Regions from separate parts of the Luteibacter rhizovicinus DSM 16549 genome, predicted to be linked through region 2. Evidence: predicted binding sites of a transcription regulator. Region 2 holds the regulator's gene; the other holds the start of a gene.
The links. The regulator HrcA, encoded in region 2, represses chaperone genes, less so after heat shock. The targets are predictions, from matches to a motif close to TTNGCACTCNNNNNNNNNGAGTGCNAA.

Region 1: the regulator HrcA is predicted to act here: its motif matches at 2,694-2,720, upstream of BJI69_RS04520 (co-chaperone GroES).

Annotation. Positions count from the first base shown of each region.
Region 1 covers NZ_CP017480.1:973,465-982,059, forward strand. Annotated here, with positions in the region: gene groL (chaperonin GroEL) at 645-2,291, opposite strand; gene BJI69_RS04520 (co-chaperone GroES) at 2,352-2,645, opposite strand; gene cutA (divalent-cation tolerance protein CutA) at 2,840-3,163, shown strand; gene BJI69_RS04530 (protein-disulfide reductase DsbD family protein) at 3,235-5,502, shown strand; gene BJI69_RS04535 (TlpA family protein disulfide reductase) at 5,499-6,038, shown strand; gene BJI69_RS04540 (DUF1415 domain-containing protein) at 6,050-6,604, shown strand; gene aroQ (type II 3-dehydroquinate dehydratase) at 6,928-7,377, shown strand; gene accB (acetyl-CoA carboxylase biotin carboxyl carrier protein) at 7,436-7,897, shown strand; gene accC (acetyl-CoA carboxylase biotin carboxylase subunit) at 7,909-8,595, shown strand, end outside.
Region 2 covers NZ_CP017480.1:4,559,188-4,567,782, forward strand. Annotated here, with positions in the region: gene dnaJ (molecular chaperone DnaJ) at 1-431, opposite strand, end outside; gene dnaK (molecular chaperone DnaK) at 516-2,441, opposite strand; gene grpE (nucleotide exchange factor GrpE) at 2,539-3,072, opposite strand; gene hrcA (heat-inducible transcriptional repressor HrcA) at 3,158-4,219, opposite strand; gene recN (DNA repair protein RecN) at 4,353-6,023, shown strand; gene BJI69_RS20835 (response regulator transcription factor) at 6,020-6,649, opposite strand; gene BJI69_RS20840 (MASE1 domain-containing sensor histidine kinase) at 6,737-8,356, shown strand.

The sequences.
Region 1 (8,595 bases), 1.2 Mb from region 2:
TTACTTGGCCTTCGGCCGCTCCACTTGTGCGGAACTCGCCTCGAGGGTGGGCACCGAAGACTCTTCTCATCCTTGAGGTGCGTGCGGGTCGAGCCGACGAAGCAACGCCGCTTTGGCTGCTGGCTCGTCGCTAGCGCCATCGCCATCGGCATCGCCAAACGGTGACTCGGCGCGCTAGTCGCGATCGTCCGCGCGAGACAGCGCGAGACAGCGCAGCGTCGCTGAATGAGTTCACCGAGCCGGAGTGGATGTACCCGCACGACTGCCGTAGTGGCCCGCTTCGGCGACCGCACCCACGGCTCGCCGTCCCGCTAACCGTATCGTCGTGAGAGACCTTGGTGTCCACCCTCGAGGCGAGTTCCGCACAAGTGGAGCGGCCGTAGGCCAGATAGGCACACGGGCCGCGTCAGCGGCCTTTCCTATACGGAACGCGGAGGACCTGTCTGAGCAGCGAGGGTGGACACCAAGGTCTCCCCGCGAGACGCCCAAGTGTACGGAGCGATGGCGAAGCCGAGCCGCCCCACGAGGTCGACGAGCGAGCCCGCGAACGAAGCACGGCACGTACGCCCGGACATGCGCGAAGAAGCCAAAAAAAAGACCCCGCTTGCGCGGGGCCTTTCGTGTAGCAAGCCAGGTGGCTGGACTTAGAAGTCCATACCGCCCATGCCGCCCATGCCACCGCCACCACCGCCATGGCCGTGGCCGTCGTCCTTCTTCGGCACTTCCGTCACGGCCGCTTCGGTCGTGATGATCGAGCCGGCAACCGACGCGGCGAACTGCAGTGCCGAGCGGGTGACCTTGGTCGGGTCCAGGATGCCGAAGGCGATCATGTCGCCGAACTCACCGGTCGCCGCGTTGTAACCGTAGTTACCTTCGCCAGCCTTGACCTGGTTGACGATGACCGAAGCCTCTTCACCGGCGTTGGTGACGATGGCGCGGAGCGGGGCTTCGAGCGTGCGACGGGTGATCGCGATGCCGAGGTCCTGGTCCGTGTTCTTGCCCTTCAGGCCTTCGAGCGCCTTCAGTGCACGGATCAGGGCGACGCCGCCGCCCGGGACCACGCCCTCTTCGACGGCTGCGCGCGTAGCGTGCAGGGCGTCTTCGACGCGGGCCTTCTTTTCCTTCATCTCGACTTCCGTCGCGGCGCCGACCTTGATGACGGCAACGCCGCCGGCAAGCTTGGCAACACGCTCCTGCAGCTTCTCGCGGTCGTAGTCCGAAGAGGTCTCTTCGATCTGCGCCTTGATCTGCTTGATGCGCGACTGGATGCCTTCGGCATCGCCGGCACCGTCGATGATCGTGGTGTTTTCCTTGGTGATCACGACGCGCTTGGCATGGCCAAGATCGGTGATCGTGGCCTTGTCGAGCGCCAGGCCGACTTCCTCGGAAATGACCGTGCCGCCGGTGAGGACAGCGATGTCTTCCAGGATGGCCTTGCGACGATCGCCGAAGCCCGGCGCCTTGACGGCGGCGACCTTGACGATGCCACGGATCGTGTTGACGACGAGGGTGGCCAGGGCTTCGCCCTCGACTTCCTCGGCAACGATCAGCAGCGGCTTGCCAGCCTTGGCGACAGCCTCGAGCACCGGCAGCAGCTCACGCACGTTCGAGATCTTCTTGTCGTGGATGAGGATGAACGGGTCGTCCAGCTCAACCTGCTGCGACTGCTGGTTGTTGATGAAGTACGGCGACAGGTAGCCGCGGTCGAACTGCATGCCTTCGACGACGTCGAGCTCGTTCTCGAGGCCCGAACCTTCTTCAACCGTGATCACGCCTTCCTTGCCGACCTTGCCCATCGCCGTGGCGATGATGTCACCGATGTTGGAATCGGAGTTGGCCGAGATCGTGCCGACCTGGGCGATCGCCTTGTCGTCGGCGGTCGGGTTGGACAGCTTCTTCAGTTCGGCAACGGCGGCGATGACAGCCTGGTCGATACCGCGCTTGAGGTCCATCGGGTTGATGCCGGCGGCAACAGCCTTGAGGCCTTCCTGGATGAATGCCTGGGCGAGGACGGTCGCGGTCGTGGTGCCGTCACCGGCGACGTCGGAGGTCTTCGAGGCGGCTTCCTTCACGATCTGCGCGCCGATGTTCTCGTACTTGTCGGCGAGTTCGATTTCCTTCGCGACCGAGACGCCGTCCTTGGTGACGGTCGGGACGCCGAAGCTCTTCTCGAGCACGACATTGCGGCCCTTCGGGCCCAGGGTGACCTTGACCGCGTTGGCGAGGGTGTTGACACCCTTCAGCATGCGGGCGCGGACGTCTTCGCCGAAGCGGACTTCTTTCGATGCCATGGTCTTTGAATCCTTAAATGATTAGTAAGTGAGATCGGGGGGAACGGGGCGAGCGAAAGCTCAGCCTTCCAGGACCGCCACGATGTCGTCTTCCTTCAGGAAGACCAGATCTTCGCCGTCGACCTTGATTTCCTGGCCGGCATACTTGCCGAACAGGACCACGTCGCCTTCCTTCACGCCCATCGGACGGAGCTGGCCACTGGCCAGGAGGAGGCCGGTACCGGCAGCGAGCACCTTGCCGCGGGTGGGCTTCTCGGTGGCGCTGTCCGGGATGACGATGCCACCGGCGGAAACGCGCTCTTCTTCGAGACGCTTGACGATGACGCGGTCGTGCAGCGGGCGCAGTTTGCTCATGACTTCTCCAAACATGTGTTTGACGGATAAGGAAAAAGGTCCACCCTGTTAGCACTTGATCAGGGTGAGTGCCAGAATTTTAGCCCTAAGCTTTCCTGATTCGGAAGAGCTGCGGATGGTCGACAGATGGCGGCGCCACGAAACCGTTCAAGGCCCCGGGTTCAAAAAAGGGCGCAAGAGGCCACAATCGACCCATGTCCGAACCCATCGTCGTCCTCATCGCCTGCCCGACGGGCGAACCCGCCGACACCCTCGCCCGCGCCATCGTCGAAGCGGGCCTCGCCGCCTGCGTGAACCGACTGCCCGGCGTGCGGTCCACTTACCGCTGGAAGGGCGAGGTCGTGACCGACGACGAAGACCTGCTGGTTGCAAAGACGACCCGCGAGGCCTTCGCGGCGCTGGAACGCTTCGTCCTGGCACACCATCCCTACGAGGTGCCGGAAATCGTCGCCCTGCCGGTCGTTGCCGGCCATGCCCCCTACCTGGCGTGGCTGGAAGCGAGTGTCGACGCAAGCTAACCCGGGTTCGCCCGGTCATAATGATCGACGCCCCACGCGCCTCGTCACCGCATCGCTCCACGGAGATCACCATGTCGTCGCTTCGCCGCCTTGCGCGGAACCTGGTCGCCGCGTTCGGCCTGTTGCTCGTTGCCCTGCCCGCATTCGCCCAGGGCGACGACGATCTGCTGCCCGTCACCGAGGCGTTTCACCTCACCACGGACGCCAGCCAGCCCGGCATGGTCAAGCTGCATTGGCGCATCGCGCCCGACTATTACCTCTATCGGGGCCGGATCAAGATCAAGGCGGCCGATGCCGGCGCGGTCTCGCTCGGTGAGCCGACCTTGCCGGATGGCCTGAAGAAGCACGACGAATACCTCGGCGACGTGGAGATCTACCACGGCGATATCGAAGCCAGCGTGCCGTACACGCTGCTCGCCGCCGGCACGACCACCCTGGCCCTCGACGTCCAGTACCAGGGTTGCCACGAAGTCGAGCCGAAGATCTGCTACCCGCCGAACACCGAGCACCTGAAGCTCACCATCGGTGGCGCCTCGACCATTCCGACGGGACCCGCTCCGACGGCCGCTGCCGCCACGCCACCCACTGGCGCGACCGCCGCCAATGGCGCCTCGCTGCTCGGCGCCCCGGCCGCGACCCCGGGCACCGATGCCGCCGCCCTGCCGGCCGAGCAGGCGTTCCGCTTCGAAGCCCTGGTCAAGTCACGCGACGCCCTGCTGCTGCGCTGGACCATGCCGAAGGACTACTACCTCTACCGCGACAAGACCGAGATCACGGTCGCCTCGCCCGCTGGTGTCACCACCGGTGAGCCGGAGTGGCCGAGCGGCGTCGCCCACCACGACGAACATTTCGGCGACACCATCGTCTATTTCGATCAGGTGGAGTTGCCCGTGCCGGTCAAGGGCGCGGCGGACGCAAAGACGACCGAACTCGAGGTCGCCTACCAGGGCTGCCTCGAGAACGGCATCTGCTATCCGGTAATGAAGCGTCATATCAGCGTCGACTTCGGCGCCGGTACGGCGACGGTCGGCGCCCCGGCCTCCGCCGCGCCCGCGACGGCCGCCGCCGTGAAGGACGTCGCGCCGACACCCCCGCCTCCGGGCCTCATGCCGAAGAACGAGGCGCCGCTCGGCTTCGTCGCCGCCATCGGCCTGGCGCTGCTCGGCGGCCTCGTGCTGAACCTGATGCCTTGCGTGCTGCCGGTGCTGTCGCTGAAGGCGATCACCGTGCTGGAGAGTGGCGAGAGCCAGGGAGCCGCCCGTCGGCACGCGCTCTGGTACACCGCCGGCGTGCTCGTCGCCTTTGCCGCCCTGGGCGTGATCATCGTCGGCATCCGCGCTGCCGGCCATGGAATCCAGTGGGGCGCGCAGTTCCAGCAGCCGCTGGCGATCGGCATCCTCGTCTACGTGATGCTCGCCGTGGGCCTGTCGATGTCGGGCGTGTTCGAGATCGGCGGCTCGCTGGGTAACGTCGGCAGCGGCCTGGCGTCGCGCTCGGGTCCGTCGGGCGACTTCTTTACCGGGGTCCTTGCCGTCGTCGTCGCCAGCCCCTGCACGGCGCCCTTCATGGGTTCGGCGATCGCCTTCGCCTTCGCCGCCCCGGTCGCCGTGGCCTTCCTGATTTTCCTCGCCCTCGGCCTTGGCCTCGCACTGCCCTTCCTGTTGATCGGCTTCGTGCCGGCGATCGCCCGGCTGTTGCCGCGCCCCGGTCGCTGGATGGAGACGCTGAAGCAGGCGTTGGCCTTCCCGATGTATCTCACGGCGGTGTGGCTGCTGTGGGTGCTGACCAAGCAGCGGGGCGCGGACGCGACGGCCCTCGTGCTGGCCGGTGCCGTCCTGTTGGCCATGGCGCTGTGGTGGTATGGCCGCCACGCCAACCGCGACCGCGGCCTGTCCTGGATCTTCACCGCCGTGCTCGCGGTGGGCGCCGTGGCGGCCCTGTGGACCGTGCACGGCCTGCCGGCGCCGACCGCGGCCACGGTCGCCAGTGACGGCATCGTGCCGTACTCGCCGGAGAAACTCGCCGAGCTGCGTGCCGCCGGCACACCCGTGCTGGTCGACATGACCGCGGACTGGTGCATCACCTGCAAGGCCAACGAACACGCGGTGCTCGACACGGACGACTTCAAGGCGCTGCTCAAGCGCACCGGCACCGTGTACATGCGCGGCGACTGGACCGACGTGAACGCGACCATCGCCGCCTTCCTGGAGCAGTACCACTCGGTGGGCGTGCCGCTGTACGTGGTCTACCCGAAAGGAGGTGGCGACGGCCATAAGCTCTCCACCGTGCTTACCTACGACACCGTCAAGCAGGCACTCGAGGCCGCCGCGTCGCCATGACACGCGGCCCGACCTTCTGGATCGTCGTACTGGCGATCCTCGGGGCGACGGGCGGATTGTGGGTCGAGCACCGGCGCCTGCATCCGCCACCGCCCCCAGGCGTGACGGTGGCCGACATCGGCGACCCGGCACCGGAAGCCAGCTTCGTGACCGTCGAAGGTAAGGCACGTCAGCTGTCGGACTGGCACGGCAAACGCGTGCTCATCAATTACTGGGCGAGCTGGTGCGGGCCGTGCAGGCAGGAGATGCCCCTGCTCGACGCGGCGTATTCGCGCTACCGGGACCGCAGCATCGTGGTGCTCGGGCTGGCCGAAGACACGGCAACCGGCGTCCGCGGTTATCTCGCCCGGCGGCCGGTGAGCTACCCCATCATGCTCGTGGATGCCGACGCGCCCGGCGGGTCCCTCTCGCTCGGCAATACGCGTCGCGTCCTGCCCTATAGCGTCCTGATCGGTGAAGACGGGCGTATCCTGCGCCGCAAAGTGGGCACGTTTACCGGGCCCGAACTCGACGAATGGCTCGCCCCCGCACGATGAAGGACACCCCCATGGATGGTCTGCCGACCCCCGACGAAGCGATCGCACGCAGCCAGGCATGGCTGGAGAAGGCCGTGATCGGCCTCAACCTGTGCCCGTTCGCCAAGGCCGTGCACAAGAAAGGCCAGGTCCGTTACGTGGTCAGCGCCGCCACCCAGCCGTTGGAACTGCTCGACGATCTCAAGCGGGAACTCGAACACCTGCGCGACGTGAGTCCCGAGGTGACCGATACCACGCTGCTTATCCACCCCGGCGTGCTGGGCGACTTCGATGACTTCAACGAGTTTCTTGAAGTAGCCGACCTGGCCGTCGATGACCTTGGGCTCGACGGCGACATCCAGGTGGCCAGCTTCCACCCTGACTTCCAGTTCGAGGGCACCGGTCCCGACGACATCACCAACTACACCAATCGTTCGCCCTACCCGACCCTGCACCTCCTCCGCGAGGACAGCATCGACAAGGCCGTGGCCGCTTTCCCCGAGGCCTCGACGATTTTCGAAGCGAACATGGCGACGTTGGATGAGCTGGGTATCGAGGGCTGGAAGAAGCTGTTCCCGGAGGGGTGAGGTTGTGAGAGCCCCTGTGGGAACCCCTGTGGGAGCCGCTTCAGCGGCGATGCTCTTCCTTTGGCGGGAACCGAGGCAAGCACCTCAAGGTCGCGGCTGCGCCGCGGGTGTATTCACCATTCGCCGATGAATCGGCTCCCACCCCGCCTATGCCCTCGTAACGTTGTTCGGGGCGAATGCGCTGAGGGTCTACCATACGCTGCAGTGTGGAAAGTCACGATCTCCAGCGATCTACGGCGATCTTCACCGAACTGGACAAGTCCGGGGGACAGGCGCACACTGCGCGGCGTTCCGGAACCCCGGATACAAGGCACAGGTGAACAGTGGCCAGGATCCTCGTCCTGCACGGACCCAACCTCAATTTGCTCGGCGTGCGCGAACCGTCGGTCTACGGGCATGAGACCCTCTCCGACATCAATGTCTCGCTGCAGGCCCGCGCCCAGGCGGCCGGCCACGAACTGAGCTGGTTCCAGTCCAACGCCGAGCACGAGTTGATCGCCCGCATCCATCAGGCACGCGACGAAGGCGTCGCCTGGATCCTGATCAACCCGGCTGCGTTCACGCACACGTCCATTGCCATCCGCGACGCCCTTGCCGGCGTGTCGATCCCGTTCATCGAGATCCACCTGTCCAATCCGCATGCGCGCGAGGCGTTCCGCCATCACTCGTATCTGTCCGACCTGGCCACCGGCGTGATCTGCGGCTTTGGCGGTGACAGCTACCGCCTGGCGCTAGAAGCCACCCTGCTCCGCCTGGCGGTGCCCGCGGCCTGACTCCCATTGGCGGTTCGCCCAGCCGGCGGACCGCATCCACCACCAGAAGGTTTGTCCCATGGACCTGCGCAAGATCAAGAAACTCATCGACCTGCTCGAGGAATCGAACCTCGCCGAGCTGGAAATCAAGGAAGGCGAAGAAGTCGTACGCCTGTCCCGCGTGCCGAAGGGCACCGCTGCGCCGCAGATGTACGCCGCCCCGATGCAGCAAGTCGCTCCGGTGGCCGCCGCTCCCGTCGCCGTCGCGCCCGCCGCCGCTGCACCGGTCGAAACCGGTCTCCCGGCTGGCCACGTGACCAAGGCGCCGATGGTCGGCACCTTCTACGCCTCGTCGACGCCGGGCGCCCCGGCGTTCGCCACGGTCGGCAAGCAGGTCAAGGCAGGTGAAACGCTGGGCATCATCGAAGCGATGAAGATGTTCAACCAGATCGAGGCCGACGTCTCGGGCACCGTCGTCGCTGTCCTGGTCGAGAACGGCCAGCCGGTCGAATTCGACGAACCCATGTTCGTCATCGCCTGAGGCCTGACACCATGCTCGAGAAGGTAGTCATCGCCAACCGCGGCGAAATCGCGCTGCGGGTGCTGCGCGCGTGCCACGCGCTCGGCATCAAGACGGTCGCGGTGCACTCCACCGTGGATCGCAACCTCAAGCACGTCGGCCTGGCCGACGAATCGGTATGCATCGGCCCGGGTCCCTCGGCCGACAGCTACCTCAACATTCCCCGGATCATCGCCGCCGCCGAGATCACCGACGCCCAGGCGATCCATCCGGGCTACGGCTTCCTCTCGGAGAACGCCAACTTCGCCGAACAGGTCGAGACCTCGGGCTTCATCTTCATCGGCCCGACCGCCGATGTGATCCGCCTGATGGGCGACAAGGTCGAAGCCATCCGCGCCATGAAGGCGGCCGGCGTGCCGTGCGTGCCCGGCTCGGGCGGCCCGTTGGGCGACGACACCGACGAGAACATCCGCATCGCCCGTGAGATCGGCTACCCGGTCATCATCAAGGCGTCGGGCGGCGGCGGTGGTCGCGGTATGCGCGTCGTGCGCACTGAGGCCCACCTCGCCAACTCCATCGTCATGACGAAGCAGGAAGCCAAGGCGGCTTTCAGCAACGATCAGGTCTACATGGAGAAGTTCCTGGAGAATCCGCGCCACGTGGAGATCCAGGTGCTTGCCGACGGCCAGGGCAATGCGATCCACCTCGGTGAACGCGAC
Region 2 (8,595 bases):
CAATTGACCTGGGTCGGTACTTCGATCTTCTTCTCGACGCCGAACACGGCTTCCTCGAGATCCAGATCCATCATGTAGCGCAGGTCGGCGCCACGACGGGCGCGCTGGCGCCCGCCACCGCCGCCGAAAATGTCACCAAAGATGTCGCCGAAGATATCGCCGACGTCGCCGAAACCGGCGCCACCGCCACGACCGAACCCACCGCCCTCGAAGGCGGCGTGTCCGTGCTGGTCGTACATCGCGCGCTTCTGCGCGTCGGCCAGCACTTCGTAAGCCTCTTTGGCTTCCTTGAATTTGTCGATCGCTTCCGGGTCGTCCGGATTGCGGTCAGGGTGATACTTCATCGCAACGCGACGAAACGTCTTCTTGAGGTCACCCTCGGTCACGGTGCGTTCCACACCGAGAATTTCGTAGTAGTCGCGCTTGGCCATTACACGTGTGCTTTCCCTGGACTATCGATACCGCGCTGCGGGCATGAAGCCCGCAGCGCGTCGTTACTTACCGAAGAAGACGACTTACTTCTTCTCGTCCTTGACTTCGGTGAACTCGGCGTCGACCACGTCGTCCGGCTGCGCCGAACCGCCGCCCGGAGCCGACTGCTGCGCGGTGTCCTGCGAACCACCGGACTGTGCCGCGGCGGAGAGCGCCTGGGCGACCTGCTCGAGGTTGGTGATCTTCGACTCGATCACGTCCTTGTCTTCACCACCCAGGGCCTTCTCCAGCTCGGAGACCGCGCTGTCGATACCGGCCAGCTGCTCGGCCGGAATCTTGCCGCCATGCTCCTTGAGCTGGCTGCGCGTGGCGTGGACGAGCTGGTCGCCACGGTTACGCACCTGCACGAGCTCGTGGAACTTCTTGTCTTCCTCGCGGTTCGCTTCCGCGTCCGCCACCATGCGCGCGACTTCTTCGTCCGAGAGGCCCGAACCGGCCTTGATCTCGATCTTCTGTTCCTTGCCGGTGTCCTTGTCCTTCGCCGACACGTGCAGGATGCCGTTGGCGTCGATGTCGAAGGTCACTTCGATCTGCGGCTGGCCGCGCGGTGCCGAACGGATGCCGGAGAGGTCGAACTTGCCCAGCGACTTGTTCGCATTGGCACGCTCGCGCTCGCCCTGCAGCACGTGCACGGTCACGGCGGTCTGGTTGTCGTCGGCCGTGGAGAAGGTCTGCGAGGCCTTGGTCGGCACCGTGGTGTTCTTCTCGATCAGCTTGGTCATCACGCCGCCCATCGTCTCGATGCCGAGCGACAGCGGGGTGACGTCGAGCAGCAGGACGTCCTTGACGGTACCGCCCAGCACGCCACCCTGGATCGCGGCGCCGACGGCGACGGCTTCATCCGGGTTGACGTCCTTGCGCGGCTCGCGGCCGAAGAAGTCCTTCACGGCTTCCTGGACCTTGGGCATGCGGGTCTGGCCACCGACGAGGATCACCTCGTGGATGTCCGAGATCTTCAGGCCGGCATCGTTCAGCGCCGTGCGGCACGGATCGATCGTGCCCTTGACCAGGTCTTCCACCAGCGACTCGAGCTTGGCACGGGTCAGCTTGATGTTCAGGTGCTTCGGACCCGAGGCATCGGCGGTGACGTACGGCAGGTTCACGTCGGTCTGGTGCGCCGAGGACAGCTCGATCTTCGCGCGCTCGGCGGCGTCCTTCAGGCGCTGCAGCGCGAGCTGGTCCTTGCGCAGGTCGATGCCCTGCTCTTTCTTGAACTCTTCGACGAGATAGTCGATGACGCGGTTGTCGAAGTCCTCACCACCGAGGAAGGTGTTGCCGTTGGTGGACAGCACTTCGAACTGCTTCTCGCCGTCGACGTTGGCGATCTCGATGATCGACACGTCGAACGTGCCGCCGCCCAGATCGTACACGGCGATCTTGCGGTCACCCGTGGCAGCCTTGTCCAGACCGTAAGCCAGCGCGGCAGCGGTCGGCTCGTTGATGATGCGCTTGACGTCGAGACCGGCGATCTTGCCCGCGTCCTTGGTGGCCTGGCGCTGGCTGTCGTTGAAGTAAGCCGGGACCGTGATGACCGCCTCGGTGACCGCTTCACCGAGGAAGTCCTCGGCGGTCTTCTTCATCTTCATCAGCACCTTCGAGGAGACTTCCTGCGGTGCCATCTTCTTGCCGTCGGCGGTCTGCACCCAGGCGTCGCCGTTATCGTGCGCAACGATGCCGTAGGGAACCAGCTTGAGGTCTTTCTGCACTTCGGCGTCGGTGAACTTGCGACCGATGAGGCGCTTCACCGCGTAGAAGGTGTTGTAAGGGTTGGTCACGCTCTGGCGCTTGGCCGGCGCGCCCACGAGGACTTCGTTGTCCTTGGTGAAAGCCACGATGGACGGCGTGGTGCGATCGCCCTCTGCATTCTCGATGACACGTGCGGTCGAACCTTCCATCACTGCGACGCAGGAGTTGGTCGTACCGAGGTCGATACCGATGATCTTGCCCATAGTTACGTTGCTCCGAATTTCATGCGGCCCCCGCGGCCGCGACTGCTAAGGAAAATGGGGGTAACCCCCATCGATTCAATATCTTTGGTAACGCTGTTCAGTGGTCGCGCACCACGGCGACGAGCGCCGGACGCAGCAGACGGTCGTTCAGCACGAAGCCCTTCTGGACCACGGCGACGACGGTATTGGGCGCATGCTCGTTCGACTCGACCGAGCTGATCGCCTGGTGATGCTCCGGATTGAACGGCTGGTGAAGCGGGTCGACCATGGTCAGTCCATTGGCCTCGGTGACCTTCTTCAGCTGATCGAGCGACATCTGCAGGCCTTCGCGGAGCGTCTTCGCATCCGCCGCCTCGTTGGTCAGGCCCAGGGCGATGCCGTCGTAGACCGGCAGCAATTCGGCGAGCAACTTCTCGTTGGCAAAGCGGCGAGCCTGATCGACATCGCGCTGCATGCGACGACGCTGGTTCTCGATCTCCGCCTTTTCGCGCAGCACCGTCTCGCGGGCCTGCGCCAGCTCGGCTTCCATCGTGGCCAGCTGGACGCCGAGGGCGTCGAGCTCAGCCTGGATGGCGCTGTCGGCCGCGCCGTCCTGCGCCGGATCCGGCGCGTGGGGATCGTTGTTTTGCATGTTTACTCCAAATGTCAGCGTACCGACCCCTCCGTGGAAGGGTCGAACATTCGCGGGAAATACTAAACCCGCCTCCCGTGGCGGTTTATGAGGTCGCCGCGGCGCGATTCAAGGCGTCGCTGAGCAGTCCGGCGGTGGCTTGTACCACGGGGATCACTCGCTCATATGCCATACGCGTCGGTCCAATAACTCCGATCGCGCCGAGCATGCGGCCCTTCGTGCCGTAGGTGGCGGTGACGATGCTGCAGCCGTCGAGGGCCGAAAAACCGGACTCCTCGCCGATGAACAGGCGTACGCCAGGGGCTTTGACGCACATTTCCATCAGCTGAAGCAGGTCGCGCTTCTGCTGGAAGGCGTCGAAAAGGTCGCGGAGCCGCTCGATGTCGGCCAGCTCCGAATAACCCATCAGGTTGGTCTGGCCGCTGACCAGCACGTCGTCGGCGTCCTCATCGGCGCTGAACGAGGCGGTGGCCAGTTCGACCACACCGGTGAGCAGGCGATTGAGTTCCCCGCCCGCTTCGCGCAGCTCGGTGGCCAGATGGGCGCGGATGTCCGCCAGGCGGAAGCCGGCGAACTGGGCGTTGAGATAGTTGGCCGCCTGCTCCAGCTCCGCCGACTCCAGCGGACGGACGAGCTGGACCACGCGGTTCTGCACCTGGTTATCCGAGAAGACCAGGATCACCAGCACCCGCGCGTCGGGCAGATTGACGAAATCGATGTGCCGCAGCGGGAAATCGCCCTGGCGCGGCACGGTGACCACGCCGGCGAAGTGGGTCATCGCCGAAAGCAGGTGCGAGACGTTGCCGAGCAGGTCGCGTGTCGTCGTCTGATGCGGCGGCAGGCCGCCCTGCAGGCGGGCCATGTCGTCGCGCGGCAGGGGCTTGAGCTCGAGCAGGCTGTCGACGAACAGGCGCAGGCCGCGCGGCGTCGGGATACGACCCGCCGAGGTATGCGGCGAGGAGACCAGTCCGGCCTCTTCGAGGTCGGCCATGATGTTCCGGATAGTCGCCGGGCTGACTTCCAGGCCCGAGGACTTCGCCAGCGTGCGTGAGCCGACCGGCTCCCCATCGGACAGATACTGAGAAATCAGGGTACGCAGCAGCCGGCGCGCGCGTGCATCGATGTCGTGACCGGAAAACGGATTCATGCGCGTGGGCGGGCCGGAGGGGTTGGTTCGTCCGGCTATCAATAAGGTCTCGACGCCCTTGTTGCAAGTCTCGGCTTCTGCGACGCGCCTCCCGCTACAATCGGCGCGATTCCATCCGCCGCCATCGGTCGCCATGCTCACCTCGCTCTACGTCCGCCAATTTGCCGTTGTCGAAGAAGCCGAGATTGCCTTCGGGCCCGGGCTCACCGTGGTCAGCGGCGAGACCGGCGCGGGCAAATCCCTGCTCGTGGACGCCTTGATGCTCCTGGCCGGCGCCCGCGCCGACAGCGGCATGGTCCGCTCCGGCAGCGACCGCGCCGAGCTGGCCGCGGAATTCGACCTCACCGGCCTGCCCGAAGCGACCGCGTGGCTCCGGCAGGAGGAACTCGACGACGGCGAGACCTGCCAGCTGCGCCGGGTGATCCGCGTCGAAGGCAGCTCGCGCGGCTGGATCAACGGCCGCCCCGCCAGCCTCGCGCAGATGTCCGCCCTGGCCGCGCTCATCGTGGAGATCCACGGCCAGCACGAACATCAGGCCCTGCTCTCGCGCCAGCACCAGATGGCCCTGCTCGACGCCTACGCCGGCAACGAGGTGCTGCAGGCCAGCGTCCGCGACACCGCGAAGTCCTGGCGTGACGCCGTCGCGCGCATCCGCAGCCTGTCCGGCGGCGACGATCGCGAGCGCCAGATCGAACTGCTTGCCCACGAACTGGAAGAACTGGACCGCTGGGCCCTGTCGCCCGCGGCGCTGGAAGAACTCGAAGCCCAGCATCGCCGCCTGGCCAACGCCGGACGGCTGGCCGAAGGCGCCAACGGCGTGGTCGAGATCCTCGACGGCGAGAGCGAGTTCGCCGTGGGTCGCGCCCTGCTCCGCGCGCACGCCGAACTGTCGCGCCTGGCCGAACTGGACGCCTCGCTGGTACCGACCCTCGAATTGCTCGACAGCGCACAGATCCAGGTAGGCGAAGCCGTGGACGGCCTCGGTCGCTACGCGCAGGACGTGGAACTCGACCCCGAGCGCCTCGCCGAAGTCGACACCCAGCTCACCCACCTGCACGACCTCTCGCGCCGTTACCGGCTGCCGATCGAGGAACTGACGGTAAAGGCCGAGGAGATCCGCGAGCGCCTGGCCGAACTCGAAGGCGCCGGCGATGCCCTGGATCGCCTCGGCCGCGAGCGCGATCGTCTGCACAAGACCTATGACGAAGCCGCCGCGTCGCTATCCGCCGCACGTGCCGCGGCCGCTGGCCGTCTGGGCACGTCGGTCGCCGCCCTGATGGGCGAGCTCGGCATGGCCGGCGGTCGTCTGGAGGTCTCGCTCGAGCGCGTCGAAGGCAACGAGCCCGATCCGCAGGGCCGCGAACGCTGCGAACTGCTGGTCAGCGCCAATCCCGGCCAGCCGCCGCGCCCGCTACGCAAGGTGGCCTCAGGCGGCGAACTCGCCCGCATCAGCCTGGCTATCGAAGTGGCCACGCTGGGCAACGACAACATCGGCTGCATGATCTTCGACGAAGTGGACACCGGCATCGGCGGCGCGGTCGCCGAAGTGGTCGGCCAGAAACTGCGCGCCCTCGGCGAACGCGTCCAGGTGATGTGCGTCACCCACCTGCCCCAGGTCGCCGCGCAAGGCCACGCACACCTTCAGGTCGCCAAGGAAAGCGACGGCGAAGCCACCCGCACGCGTATCCACACCCTCGACGCCGCTGGCCGCCGCGACGAGCTCTCGCGCATGCTCGGCGGCGTGGAAATCACCAAGGAAACCCGCGCCCACGCCAAGAAGATGCTCGACCGGGCGCAGGGTTAGGCGCGAATGAGCCCCCGCTCCTGCGCCATCCGGTAAAGGTCGAGTTCCGACCCCGCATTGAGCTTGTTCATGACCGCAGCGCGGTGGATATAGATCGTCTTCTGCCCGATGCCCAACTCGGCGGCCACCTGCTTCGGTGCCCGTCCGGCCGCCAGCAACAGGAAAACCTCGCGCTCGCGCGCCGTCAGCCGATTGAAGGGATCGAGGTCCACCGAGGACCGGCCCGAGCGACGCTCACGCAGATCCGAGCTCAGGTACTGCTCGCCGCTCAACACAGCGCGCACGGCAACGACGAGCTCCTCGGGTGCCACGCCCTTGGTCACGTAGCCACGCGCACCGCGGCGTAGCGCCTCGGACACGTAGGGTTCGCCGTCGTGCATGCTCAGTACCACGATCTTCATGTCCGGGGAGATGCTCGCCAGATGCTCGATCAGGGGCAGGCCGCTACCGTCGGGCAAGGACAGGTCCACCGCCACCAGGTCGGGGCGATGCTGGGTCACGGCGTCCACCGCCTCATCGGCGTTCTTGGCCTCGGCGACGACGTCGAGGTCAGGTTCCAGCTCGATCAGGCGTTTGAAACCCTCACGAACGATGGCGTGGTCATCTACAAGGACGATTCTTGGCATGGACAGAATGTAACAGGCTCGCCCGACGCGTGCGTATGGGTGGAAGTGTGCAACGTTACATGAGGTTCGGCGTGTAACATTCGGGGGATGCGAGTAAACGCCCTCTCCCGGTTCGCCGGCCCCCTGTTCGCCCTCCTCTATGCGGCGGCCTGGATCCTCCTTTGGCCGACGGAACAACCGTATTGGGTGCTGCCTTTCGGCCTGCGCTTCGGCGCCCTCCTTCTGATGAGGACGCGCAACTGGTTCTGGATCCTCGGTGCCGAGATCCTCGCCAGCGCCTTCTGCGAGTGGCGTAGCGGCCTGCCGATCGGCGGTGCGGGCTTCGTGCTGGGCGACGCACCCGAGCCGCTGATGGTCGCCGCCTGTCTCTGGCTGCTGCGCCGCGCCCATCTGCACGCCAGCCTGAACACCCCGGAAGACGTCGCCCGTCTTCTGCTGTCGGCCATGGTCACGGCCACGGTCGCCACGGCCGGCAACGCCGCGATGATGGCCTCGCTGCATCCCGCCGCTCCGGTGGAAATGCTCGGCACCACCTTCGGTAGCGACCTGCTCGGCAACTACCTGGGTGTCCTGCTGGTCGTGCCGGTGATGATCCTCATGTTCCGCGAAAGGCCGACCCAGTCCGCCCTCGCCGAGCTGCTCCTCGACGGCCTGCTGGTCATGCTGCCGTCCCTGGCCATCCTGGTGACCCTCGCCGAGTACTCGCCCCAGCCGCAGTTCGCCCGCGTGCTCTCGTTGGCACCCGTGCTGTTCTTCGCCTTCCGGCATGGCTGGCGCGGTGCCGGCCTGGCCATGCTCATTACCAGCGTCGGCCTCAATGTGACCGAAGACATGATCGGCCGGGGCGCGCCGACGGCCGCCGCCCACCTGTTCCTCGCCGTGGCGGGTACCGGCACTCTCATGCTCGGCGCCGCCACCGACGCCCTGCGTCGAAGCAGCGAGCGTGTCGCCCAGCAGAACACCCACCTGGCCGCCGCCAACCAGCGCCTCGACCAGCTCGCGCGCCAGTTGCGCGATGCCGCGCGCGGCAACCTTCAGGCCGAAGAAGACCTGCGCAAGCACATGGCCGCCGAGCTGCACGACGAGCTGGGCCAGAACCTCACCGCCATCCAGACCCACCTGAAGCTGGCCCAGCAACGATTGGGCAACGCGGGCCTGGACGACATCGGGCAGTCGATCAACGGCATCCTCGGCCACATGCGCCGGGCGCTACATAAGATGCTGGACAGCCTGCGCCCTTCCGTTCTCGACGAGTTCGGGCTGCTCCGGGCGCTGGACGAAGGCCCCGTGCGCGACATGCTGACCGCCGCCGGCATTCACTACGTGACCGACCTGCGGGGCGAACCGCGGCTGCTCGACGACGAGACACTTACCGCTATTTATCGTGTCGTGCAGGAAAGTGCGACCAATGTGGTTCGCCATTCAGGTGCGAAAGAACTGAAATTGCGGCTACGCATCGGACTGCGCGACAGCGGTCCGGTGGCCATCCTCGACATCCGTGACGACGGCACCGGCTTGCCTGCGACCCCGAGGCCAATTCGTACAGACGGTGGCGGGCGCGGCCTACAGGGCATGAGCGATCGCATCACGGCGCTGGGCGGCATCTTTCGCATCCATCCCGAGCCCATCGGACTACACCTGCGCGTGCTGCTACGCAGCACAAGTATCGGAACTCACATAGGAAATTTTCCGATACCGGGTCGGTGAACGGTTCGTTACGATTCCGTCATCGATGTGGGGGAGCCGCCGTCGAGAGACGGTGAGCCCAGGTCGGTCGTGGGGACGATCGACCTGATGAGGCGACAGGATGTCAGCCTCGCCGATGCGAAGTGGTGAAACGTGGATCCAGCGAGCAACTCGCGATTCACGAACCATGGAAACATCGGATCAAGCCGCTGGTGGACAGGAGTCCGCCAGCGGCGTTTTTATGTGTGCCGCCCCAACCC